Hydrogenophilus thermoluteolus: one gene and its partner. Each later gene encodes a partner of the first gene's protein in a complex. Links are inferred from orthologs where the notes say so. Each region holds a gene or a part of one and is shown in the gene's direction. Other genes may lie near its edges.

Region 1 (7,774 bases):
ATCCTCGACCTCTGTGGCGTCAAGGACTATTTTGCCGTGAATGTCCTCGAGGATGAGGCGATCCGGCAAGGGATCAAAGAGTACTCCAATTGGCCGACGATTCCGCAGCTCTATATCAATGGCGAATTCATCGGCGGCTGTGACATCACGCGCGAGCTCTACCAAAGCGGCGAATTGCAAAAACTGTTGCAAGAGGCGGGTGTGGTCGCCACCTGAGCCGCAACGCGCCGCTCCCGGAGGGTGTCGACGCGCCGTTCATCAGCCACCGGTGAGCCGCGCGATCAACCGCTCCGCCTCACGAGCGTACCCGCTGCCAAAGAGGTTGAAGTGGTTGAGGATGTGGTAGAGCGTGTAAAGCGGTTTTCGCCGTTCGTAGTCGCGGTGAAGCCCCGAAAGTTTTCGATAAGCGGCGTAAAACGCGGGCGGGAACCCGCCGAAGAGCTCCATCATCGCCAATTCGCTTTCGTGGTCGCCTTGATGGACCGCCGGGTCGATCAGCACCACCTCACCTGTGGCGCTCTCGGCGATGTTGCCGTACCACAGGTCGCCGTGCAGGAGCGCCGCTCGAGGGGCATATTCGAGAAAGAGTGCCGGCAGCCCCTCCAGCGCTTCTTCGAGGCGCGCCGCTGCGTCCCGGGAAAAGCCGTTGCGTTTGGCCCAGGAAAGCTGCGGTTTGATGCGCCGCGTTACGAAAAAGTGGGCCCAATTGGGTTCCCAACCGTTTTGCTGCGGCGTTGCCCCTAAATAATTGTCCCGATGCCAGCCGAAGCGGTCGGGAAAAGGGGCTGCTTCGTGCAACGCCACCAACGCCCGTGCCGCCGCTTCGGCGCGCGCTGCGGAAAGCGGCCGAAGGTCGAGCCACGTCAGGATCAAGTACGCCGTATCGCTGTCGGCATCGACTCCGTGCGCAATCACCTCCGGCACCCGCACCGCACCGGTTTGCGCGAGTGCCGAGAGACCATCGGCTTCGGCGGCAAAGCGGTCGGCCGCCGCCGCAGGGGCCGTTTTGGCGAACCACCGCGTTCCGTCCTGAAGGGTCAGGCGCCAATGGCGGTCGAACTGCCCGCCAAGCGCAGTGGCTTCGGCGACTTGGGTGGCGTGGCCGAACAGGGCCGGAAGGTATGTGGACCAGTCGATCATGACGGCTTGCCGTTTCTTCTCCCGAGCCCAATCGCGGGCTACCCGCGTTGCGCGATTCGTGCCCGCGCGTGCGCGATCGCCGCTTGCACCGCCTCGGGTGCGGTGCCACCGATATGGGCGCGTGCTGCAAGCGACCCTTCGATGGTGAGCACCTCGTACACGTCCTCTTCGATCTGGGGACAAAACTGCTGCAGTGTGGTGAGCGGGAGCTCGGCAAGGTCGATCCCCTGCCGTTCCGCGGCGCGCACGGCGCGCGCGACGATTTCGTGGGCATCGCGAAACGGCACCCCTTTTTTCACCAGGTAGTCCGCAAGATCGGTTGCGGTGGCGAACCCTTCTTGGAGCGCGGCGCGCATCGCTTCGGGCTTCACCCGGATACCCGCGACCATCTCGGCGTAGATCGCGAGCGTATCGTTCAGCGTATCCACGGCGTCGAAGAGCGGCTCCTTGTCCTCTTGGTTGTCTTTGTTGTACGCGAGCGGCTGCCCCTTCATCAGCGTGAGCATCGCGACGAGGTGGCCATAGACGCGTCCGGTTTTGCCCCGCACCAGTTCGGGAACGTCTGGGTTCTTCTTCTGCGGCATGATCGAGCTGCCGGTGCAGAAGCGGTCCGCCAAGTCGATGAAACCGAAGCGGGGCGTCATCCACAGGATCAATTCTTCGGAAAAGCGCGAGAGGTGCATCATCACCAGACTGGCCGCACTCAAGAATTCGATCGCGAAGTCGCGGTCGCTCACCGCATCGAGCGAATTGCGACACAACTCTTCGAACCCAAGCGTTTCGGCAACGGCCCACCGATCGATCGGGTAGGTGGTGCCGGCAAGTGCGGCAGCGCCCAGCGGCAAGCGGTTGGTGCGGCGGCGGCAATCGGTGAGCCGCTCCCAGTCGCGCTCCAGCATCTCCACGTAGGCCATGAGGTGGTGGCCGAAGGTGACCGGTTGTGCCACCTGCAGATGGGTGAATCCGGGCATCGGCGTTGCCGCATGCTGTTCGGCAAGGCCCAAGAGTGCCGTTTGCAGCGTGCGAATGCGGCTGCGGATCTCGTCGATCGCGTCGCGCAACCAGAGACGGATGTCGGTCGCCACCTGGTCGTTGCGGCTGCGGCCAGTATGAAGCCGTTTACCCGCATCCCCCACCAACGCGGTCAAGCGCCGTTCGATGTTGAGGTGGATGTCTTCGTCGTCGAGCGACCATTCGAACGCACCGCTTTCGATCTCTTGCGCGATTTGCGCCATACCGCGTTCGATCGCGGCAAGATCCTCGGTGCTGATGATCCCTTGCTTGGCGAGCATCCTCGCGTGCGCGAGCGACCCTTGGATGTCGTGGCGCCACAAGCGCCAGTCAAACGGGATGCTTGCCGTGTACCGTTTGACCCGTTCCGAAACCGGTTCGTCGAACCGGCCCGACCAGGTCTTGTGCGTTGCGTCGTTTGTCATCACGGTTTCCTTGCGCTTCTCTGCTCAGCCATAAGTCTACCGTAGCGGAACCCCTTCACGCTGGTTGCAACGTCCATTCTAACGCTACCCCTGGCACCGAGCCGCTTTTACCGCAACGCGGCATGCTAGAATAGTTCGAATCAAAACTGCGCATAGGGAGAACGCGATGGCGCGCAATTTCGCAGCCACTTTGGGGTACGACATCGCCGATTTGCAACCCGGAATGGTTGCCGAAATCGGCCGTACCGTTTCGGAAGCCGATATCTTGGCTTTCGCAGGGGTCTCTGGGGATACCAACCCGGTGCATCTCGACGCGGAGTTCGCGGCGCAAACCCAATTCAAAGAGCGGATCGCGCACGGGATGCTCTCGGCGGCCTTCATTTCTGCGGTATTGGGCACCAAGCTTCCAGGGCCCGGGGCGATCTACCTCAGTCAATCGCTGCGTTTCCGCGCGCCGGTCCATGTGGGCGATACCGTCGTCGCCCGGGTCACCGTGAAAGAGGTGGTGCCTGAAAAGCGCCGCGTCGTCCTCGAAACGCTCTGTCTGGTTGGTGAGACGGTTGTGGTCGAAGGAGAGGCGACGATCTATATCCCGCCGCGGCAGGGGTGAGTCACTCATGAGCGAGATGAAGCGGGTCTTTCTCGAATTCGAACGCCCGGTGGTCGAACTGGAAGAGCGCATCGGGGAATTGCGCCGTACCCAGGAGGGGAGTGCGGTCGACCTCAGCGAAGAGATCGAGAAGCTGGAAAAGAAGGCGCGCAAACTCCTCGAAGATCTCTACCGCAAGCTCGACGCGTGGCAAACGACCCAAGTGGCACGCCATCCCCTTAGGCCCTATACGCTCGATTACGTTGCGGCGCTCTTTACCGATTTCGTCGAGCTCAAAGGGGATCGCCACGTCGCCGACGATCCGGCGATCGTGGGGGGGCTGGCGCGCTTTCGAGGGCAGCCGTGTGTCGTGATCGGTCATCAGAAAGGGCGGGACACGAAAGAGAAGATTCGGCGCAATTTCGGGATGCCGCGCCCGGAAGGGTACCGCAAGGCGGTTCGCCTGATGAAATTGGCGGAGAAGTTTCGCTTGCCGCTTTTCACCTTCGTCGATACGCCGGGCGCCTTTCCGGGAATCGACGCGGAAGAGCGCAACCAATCGGAAGCGATCGGGCGCGCGATCTACGAGATGGCGCAGCTCGCAACCCCGACGATCGTCACGGTGATCGGTGAAGGGGGCTCGGGCGGGGCGCTCGCGATCGCGGTGGGGGATCACGTCGCGATGCTGGCGCACAGCATCTATTCGGTGATCTCCCCCGAAGGGTGTGCCTCGATCCTTTGGAAGAGCGCCGAAAAGGCGTCCGACGCAGCGGAGATCCTGGGCATCACCGCGCCACGGCTCAAAGAGTTGGGGTTGATCGACGCGGTGGTGCCCGAACCAGTTGGCGGCGCGCACCGCTACCCCGAAGAGATGTACGCGACGCTGGGCGCGCACCTGGCGCAGACGTTGTCCGAACTCCAGGCCCTTTCGCGCGAAGCCTTGTTGGCGCGCCGTCAAGAACGGCTAGCCGCGTATGGGCGCTTCCAGGTCGCCGCGTAGGCGCACCTCCCGGTTGCCGCCGTGGGCGGCGCTCGATACCGCGCAGCAAGAAAGCGACGCGTTCTTGGTCGCGTTTTCCGGGGGTGCAGACAGTACCGCGTTGCTGCATGGTCTCCTAGCAGCGCGACGCGCCGGTAAACCGCCGTTTCAGCGCCGGGCGGTGCCGCTTGCCGCTGCGCACGTCCATCACGGGCTGCAAGCGCAAGCGGACGCGTGGTTGGCCCATTGCGCCGAGCAGTGCGCCGCATGGGGGGTCCCTTTCTTTGCCGCGCGCGTCACGGTCGATGCGTACCTGTGCTCCCGTTTGGGGTTGGAGGCAGCGGCGCGGCGTGCGCGCTATCGGGCGCTCGCAACACTCGCGCACGATTGGGCAGCCGAGCTGGCGCGCTCCGAAAACCGGCTGACGCCGTTGCGCATCACCGTCGTCACTGCGCACCACCGCGACGATCAAGTGGAAACCTTCTGGTTCCGTCTGCTGCGTGGCAGCGGCGTTCTGGGGTTGGGCGCAATGCGCCCATGGGGGCCGTTTCCGCTGGTGTGTTCAGAACCTGAGTCCCGTGTGGCGTGCGACCCGTGCCTTGCGGCGTATGACGGTCGCACGGTTCGTCTCAATCTGTGGCGCCCGTTGCTGACCACTCCTAAAAGCGCACTCGTTGCCTATCTGCGCGAACAGAGAATCACCTGGCACGAAGATCCCACCAACCAGACGTTCGACACGAAGGCCCACGGCGGGATGCGTCGTAACGCGCTGCGGCATGCGTTGTTGCCCGCATTGCGCCGTACCTGGCCAGGGCTCGACGCCGTTAGCGAGCGTACCGCGCGCGTGATGCAAGAGGCGCACGCGTGCCTCATGGACCTGGCCGAAATCGACGCCGCGGCGATTGTGGACGGTGCGGGGCGGTGGCGACTCGATTCCTTTAGTGCCCTTCCGGCGCATCGCCAGCGCAATCTGCTGCGCTGGGCGCTACAGGCAAACGGTTGGCAGCCACCGCCTGAGGCGCGCCTTGACGAAGCGCTGCGGCAGCTCGCTGCGCACCGCAGTGCGCGAAAGCACGCTTGCTGGACGTTCAGGCTGACGGCGCAGGCGCTGCTGTGTGCGGATCGGCAGGGGGTGTGGTTGACGCCACCTCGTCCAACGCCGTGACCGCCTCAGGCGCAAGCAGAGCAACCACCGTCCAGCCAGCGCCCGGTTTGAGTGCGAAATGATCGTCCACCACCTTGAGGAGTCCCGACGGTGTCACCGTCAGGAGCACGACGCCGCGCGTTCCCAGGCGTTTTTGGTACGCTGCCCAGTCGAAGGTCTCGGTCAATTTGGTCGTCGAGATCTTGCCACCACCTTCTACCCATGAAAGTAGCTGCTCCAGCGTCACCGTTTCGCCAAAGAGCCGACGGCCCAACACCTCTTCGGTGAGACGCGCTTTCGCAGAACCGCTGCGTTCCCCTTCGGTTTGCAAAACGAAGACGTTACCGGTGCCGAACTCACGCTCATAGCGCAGGACTGCCAATGCGTTGAGCTCCGGCGAAGGGGAGAGCGCCAACAGGAAATTGATGTCGCTGAGGTCGAGTTTGCGGTCTGCCGCTTCGGAAACGGGGTTGCCGAAAAAGGTTTCCAGCCCAGACATTCGGGCCTGGCGGATCGCCAGGTAATCGGTATCGGCCAGGATCACGCGGTACCCAAGTTTCACCAGCACCTGAGCCAGCGCACGCGCAAACGCATGCGCACCGACAATCAACACCCCTTTCGGTTCGGGTTCGGCTACGCCCAGACGACGCGCGAGCGGCGCAGCGGTGAGGCTTGCGATCAATACCGTCCCGACGATTACGATGAAGGTGAGCGGCACGATCGTTTCCGCACCAGCGATCCCTTCGGCTTGTAGGCGAAACGCGAAAAGTCCCGAAATCGCCGCGGCGACGATCCCGCGCGGCCCGATCCAGGCGATCAACAGTTTTTCTTGCCAGCGCAAGGGGCTGCCGATGGCACTCACCCAAACTTTCAAGGGCTGCGCAACGAACTGGATCGCCGCGAGCACAAGGAGCGCGCCAAAACCGACGGCGCCCATCGTCGCGAAGTCGATCCGCGCCGCCAGTACGATGAAGAGCACCGAGATGAAGAGGATCGTGAGTGTCTCTTTGAAGTCGAGCACGTTGTCGAGCGGCACGCCGCGCATGTTCGCCAGACGGATCCCCATCACGGTGACCGCCAACAACCCCGATTCGTGCGCCAGCACATTGGAGATCGTGAAAACCGTTACGACCAGCGCCAAAACCACAGCGTTGATGAGGTATTCAGGCAGCAGATGGCGGCGCAGCAATTGCCCGAGGAATTGACCGCCGATGAACCCGAGGAGCGCGCCCGCTGCCACTACTTTGGCAAAGAGCCAGAAGATGTCGGTCCACGGTGCGCCTTGCGCGCGTGCGCTCATCACCAGAAATTCGAAGACGAGCACCGCGAGCAGCGCCCCGATGGGGTCGATCACGATCCCTTCCCAGCGCAGGATCGTGGCGATGGCGCGTTTCGGGCGCACCGACCTCAGAAGCGGTACGATCACCGTCGGCCCGGTCACGACGACCAATGCGCCGAAGAGTGCTGCCAAGCCGGGGCTCAGGTCGACGAACAGATACGCCGCGCCGCTCGCAACCGCCCAGGTGACGAGCATCCCCACCGAAACGAGCCGCCAGATCACGTGGCTCAACCCGCGGACTTCGGCAAAGCGCAGCGTGAGACTCCCTTCGAAGAGGATCACCGCGACCGCCAACGACACCATCGGAAAGAGCAGGTCACCGAAAAGTGCGTCAGGATCGAGAATGCCGGTGATTGGGCCGGCAACGATACCGAGCAACAAGAGAAACAGGATCGCGGGGATGTTGGTCCGCCACGCCAGCCACTGCGCAAAGATGCCGCTGGCGACGATGCCCGAAAGGGTGAGGAAGACGGTTTCGTTCATAAGAATAGGATGAAGTTTTAGTCAGACAATTGTACACATCGTGCACGCAAAAACCCCCACCCGGAGGGTGAGGGTTTCGGTGTGAATCGAATCGAGATGGGTCGATCAGTTCTTGCTCTGGTCGACCAAGCGGTGCTGCACCAACCACGGCATCATCGCGCGCAGCTTCGCCCCCACCTGTTCGATGGGGTGTTCGGCGTTGAGCCGCCGCCGAGCGGTCATCGCCGGATAGTTGAGCTGCCCCTCCTGGATGAACATCTTCGCATAATCGCCGGTCTGGATCCGTTTCAACGCGTTGCGCATCGCTTCGCGCGACTGCGCGTTGATCACTTCGGGGCCGGTGACGTACTCGCCGAACTCGGCGTTGTTCGAGATCGAATAGTTGAGGTTTGCGATCCCGCCTTCGTACATCAGATCGACGATGAGTTTCAGTTCGTGCAGACACTCGAAATAGGCCATTTCGGGGGCGTACCCCGCTTCGACCAGGGTTTCGAACCCTGCTTTGACGAGCTCGACGAGCCCACCGCAGAGCACCGCTTGCTCGCCGAAGAGGTCGGTTTCGGTCTCTTCACGGAACGTGGTTTCGATCACTCCGGCGCGCGCCCCGCCGATCGCCGCGGCATAGGAGAGGGCAAGATCGCGCGCTTTGCCGCTTTGGTCCTGA
Region 2 (3,420 bases), 690 kb from region 1 along the record:
CCCACCCCTATCCGATGATGGTTCGCAATTTCCAAGCGGTGATCGGACGCGAATGCCTCGAACAGATGCCGGCGCTCGTCGGGCGACAGCCCGACTACGTGATCGCGTGTGTTGGCGGGGGATCGAACGCGATCGGCATCTTCTATCCCTACCTTCCGTACGAATCGGTGCGGCTCATTGGGGTCGAAGCCGCCGGCGAGGGGATCGCCACCGGGCGACATGCCGCGAGCCTCACCGCTGGCTGTCCAGGGGTGCTCCACGGCAACCGAACCTATCTCTTGCAAAACGAAGATGGGCAGATCATCGAAACCCATTCGATCTCGGCTGGCCTCGACTACCCGGGGGTTGGGCCGGAGCACGCGTGGCTGAAAGAGATCGGCCGTGCGGAATACGTTGCGGTGACCGACGACGAGGCGCTGGCTGCGTTTCACGACCTGTGTCGCTACGAAGGCATCATCCCTGCGCTCGAATCGTCGCATGCGCTCGCGTACGCAGCCAAGATTGCGCCGACATTGGCCAAAGATCGGATCCTTTTGGTGAACCTCTCAGGGCGTGGCGACAAAGACATGCATACCGTTGCCCAGCGTTCGGGGATCACGCTATGAATGCTGCTTCCAACCGCATCGACACCCGGTTCGCACGCCTTGCTTCCGAGCAGCGCAAAGCGCTGATTCCGTTCGTGACCGCGGGTTTTCCCACTCCGGAAGTAACCGTCCCGCTCATGCACGCGATGGTGGCGGCTGGGGCCGACCTGATCGAATTGGGCGTGCCTTTTTCCGACCCGATGGCAGACGGCCCGACGATTCAGCGCGCCAGTGAACAGGCGCTCGCAAACGGGCAGACGTTGGCGAAAACGCTCGCGATGGTCGAAGCGTTTCGCGCGCAAGACCGTGAGACTCCCGTCGTCCTGATGGGGTACCTCAATCCGATCGAAGCGATGGGGTGGACACGTTTCGTCTCCGAAGCCGCACGCGTGGGGGTCGACGGGGTGCTCACCGTCGACCTGCCTCCCCAAGAGGCGCACGAACCGGCTCGGTTGCTCCAAGCAGCTGGGATCGCACCGATCTTTCTGTTGGCACCCACCTCGCCAGAGACGCGCGCACGGGTGGTTGGCGAACTCGGTCGCGGCTACGTCTACTATGTGTCGCTCACCGGCGTGACAGGCGCAGGGCACCTCGACGTTGCCGCGGTGACTGAGCGCCTAGAAGCGTTGCGGCAGTGGGTCACGTTGCCCATTGCCGTGGGGTTTGGGGTCAAAGACGCTCAGTCGGCGCAAGCGATTGCCAAAGTAGCCGATGCTGTGGTCGTCGGTAGCCGTTTGATCGAAGCGATCGACGCCGATCCGGCCAACGCCATTGCCGCAGTCTCCGAATTGCTCACCACGCTGCGTGCAGCAGTCGATACGGTAGCGGCAACGGCGGAACCGCGCGGTAGCGAGAAAGGAAACGAATGACGATGAACTGGTTGGACAAGATCATTCCGCCGGGTATTCGGCGGGTCACGAGTGGGGTGCGCAAAAGCGTACCCGAAGGGTTGTGGACCAAATGCCAGGGGTGCGAAGCGGTACTCTATTCCGCCGACCTCGAAGCCAATCTGCGCGTCTGTCCCCAGTGTGGCCACCACCACCGTTTGGGCGCGCGCGCGCGACTCGACGCGCTACTCGACCCGGAAGGGCGTGAACCGATCGGTGACGAAATCCGGCCAGTCGATCCGCTGCGCTTCAAGGACAGCAAGCGCTATACTGAGCGCCTCAAAGAGGCGCAGCGCGCCACCGGTGAGCACGACGCATTGGTGGTGGTTGCGGGCACCGTGGCGCAAATCCCCGTCGTCGCCGCGGCGTTCGAATTCGAGTTCATGGGCGGATCGATGGGCTCGGTGGTGGGCGAGCGCTTCGTTCGTGGGGTGCGTGCCGCAGTCGAGCGCCGCGCCGCATTCATTTCGATTGCGGCAAGCGGGGGCGCTCGCATGCAGGAGGGGCTTCTCTCCCTGATGCAGATGGCAAAGACCAACGCGGCACTGGCGCAACTGGCAGACGCTCGCTTGCCTTATCTCTCGATCCTCACCGATCCGACGATGGGCGGTGTTTCTGCCAGTTTCGCGTTCATGGGCGATCTGGTCGTCGCCGAACCGGGGGCGTTGATCGGTTTTGCCGGGCCACGGGTGATCCAGCAGACCGTGCGTCAAACCTTACCCGAGGGATTCCAACGCGCCGAATTCTTGCTGGAGAAAGGTGCGATCGATGCCGTGGTCGATCGGCGCGAACTCAAATCGTGGGTTGCACGGGCACTGGGGGTGTTGATGGCCCAACCCCAACCCAACTCCAGTGAGGAGACAGCAACGCCTGAGGCAGAAGCGCTGTCCGATCCCGCGCACGGACAGGCGTGATGGCCCGTTTTTTTCACCCATGACTCCTCTTTCCACAACGCCCCTTTCGCCACCGTCTGAGCACGCGTTGCCTCAGAGCGTCGACGCGTGGTTGGCGCGGATCGAGGCGCGCGGCAGTGAAGCGCGCATCGTGCTGGGATTGGAGCGCGTTCGGGCGGTTTGGCAGCGGTTGTGGGGCGATCGCCCGTTTCCTCATCCGGTGATCACCGTTGCCGGTACCAACGGCAAGGGCTCGACCTGCGCCTACCTGGAGGCAATTTATCGCGCCGCTGGCTACCGCGTCGGTTGCTATACCTCTCCGCATCTCGTGCGTTTCCACGAACGGATTCGGGTCGGCGGAGTACCGATCGAGGACGCAGCGCTCATCGCGGCGTTTACCGCGGTGGAAACGGCGCGTGACACCGTCGCCCTGACCTATTTCGAATTCGTGACCCTTGCAGCGTTGTGGCATTTTGCCCAGACATCACTCGATCTCGTCATTTTGGAAGTGGGGATGGGCGGACGGCTCGACGCCGTAAACCTGATCGATCCCGACGTTGCGATCGTCACGACCGTCGATCTCGACCACCAGGCGTGGCTGGGGCCGGACCGTGAAGCGATCGGGCGCGAGAAAGCGGGGATCTTCCGCACCGGACGTCCCGCGATCGTCGCCGATCCCAACCCCCCGCAAAGTCTTCTCAATACGGCACATGCCCTGGCTGCGCCTCTTTTTCGCATCGGGGCCGAGTTCGGGTTCGAACCGCAGGAATCCCAATGGCGGTGGTGGTCGACCGCAGCAGGGCAGCGTGCGGGTCTGCCCGCGCCCGCATTGCGTGGCGAGGGGCAGTGGCACAACGCGTCGGCTGCGTTGATGGCGGTTTCGCTGTTACGTGATCGGTTGCCGGTGCCCCAACAAGCGGTACGAGAGGGGCTGCTCACAGCGACGCTGCCGGGTCGTTTTCAACTGTTGCCGGGACGCCCCCTCTTGATCCTCGACGTTGCGCACAATCCGCAGGCCACTGCGGCGCTCGCGAAGAACCTCCGCGCGCTCCGCTT

What was found. Proteins that work in one complex are often made in the same cells at the same time.
Region 2: the proteins of HPTL_RS02930 (region 1) and accD are in contact, whole or in part, in a solved structure (PDB 8UXZ), measured with the Escherichia coli proteins. The link is inferred for Hydrogenophilus thermoluteolus from one-to-one orthologs.

What each region holds. Positions count from the first base shown.
Region 1 is NZ_AP018558.1:595,650-603,423, forward strand. What follows is about bases 2,197-5,183. They hold HPTL_RS02930 (acetyl-CoA carboxylase carboxyltransferase subunit alpha), read left to right. Parts: upstream 2,197-3,202; coding sequence 3,203-4,165; downstream 4,166-5,183. Other genes in these bases: argH (argininosuccinate lyase), read right to left, coding at 2,197-2,576; HPTL_RS02925 (MaoC family dehydratase), read left to right, coding at 2,743-3,186; tilS (tRNA lysidine(34) synthetase TilS), read left to right, coding at 4,179-5,183. Outside these bases: grxD (Grx4 family monothiol glutaredoxin), read left to right, coding at 1-216; HPTL_RS02915 (fructosamine kinase family protein), read right to left, coding at 259-1,140; more of argH, read right to left, coding at 1,179-2,196; more of tilS, read left to right, coding at 5,184-5,309; HPTL_RS02940 (cation:proton antiporter), read right to left, coding at 5,233-7,110; ilvC (ketol-acid reductoisomerase), read right to left, coding at 7,216-7,774. UniProt on the Escherichia coli protein: Component of the acetyl coenzyme A carboxylase (ACC) complex. First, biotin carboxylase catalyzes the carboxylation of biotin on its carrier protein (BCCP) and then the CO(2) group is transferred by the carboxyltransferase to acetyl-CoA to form malonyl-CoA.
Region 2 is NZ_AP018558.1:1,287,844-1,291,263, reverse strand. Bases 573-3,420 are described here. They hold accD (acetyl-CoA carboxylase, carboxyltransferase subunit beta), read left to right. Parts: upstream 573-1,455; coding sequence 1,456-2,385; downstream 2,386-3,420. Other genes in these bases: folC (bifunctional tetrahydrofolate synthase/dihydrofolate synthase), read left to right, coding at 2,405-3,420; trpA (tryptophan synthase subunit alpha), read left to right, coding at 602-1,453; trpB (tryptophan synthase subunit beta), read left to right, coding at 573-605. Outside these bases: more of trpB, read left to right, coding at 1-572.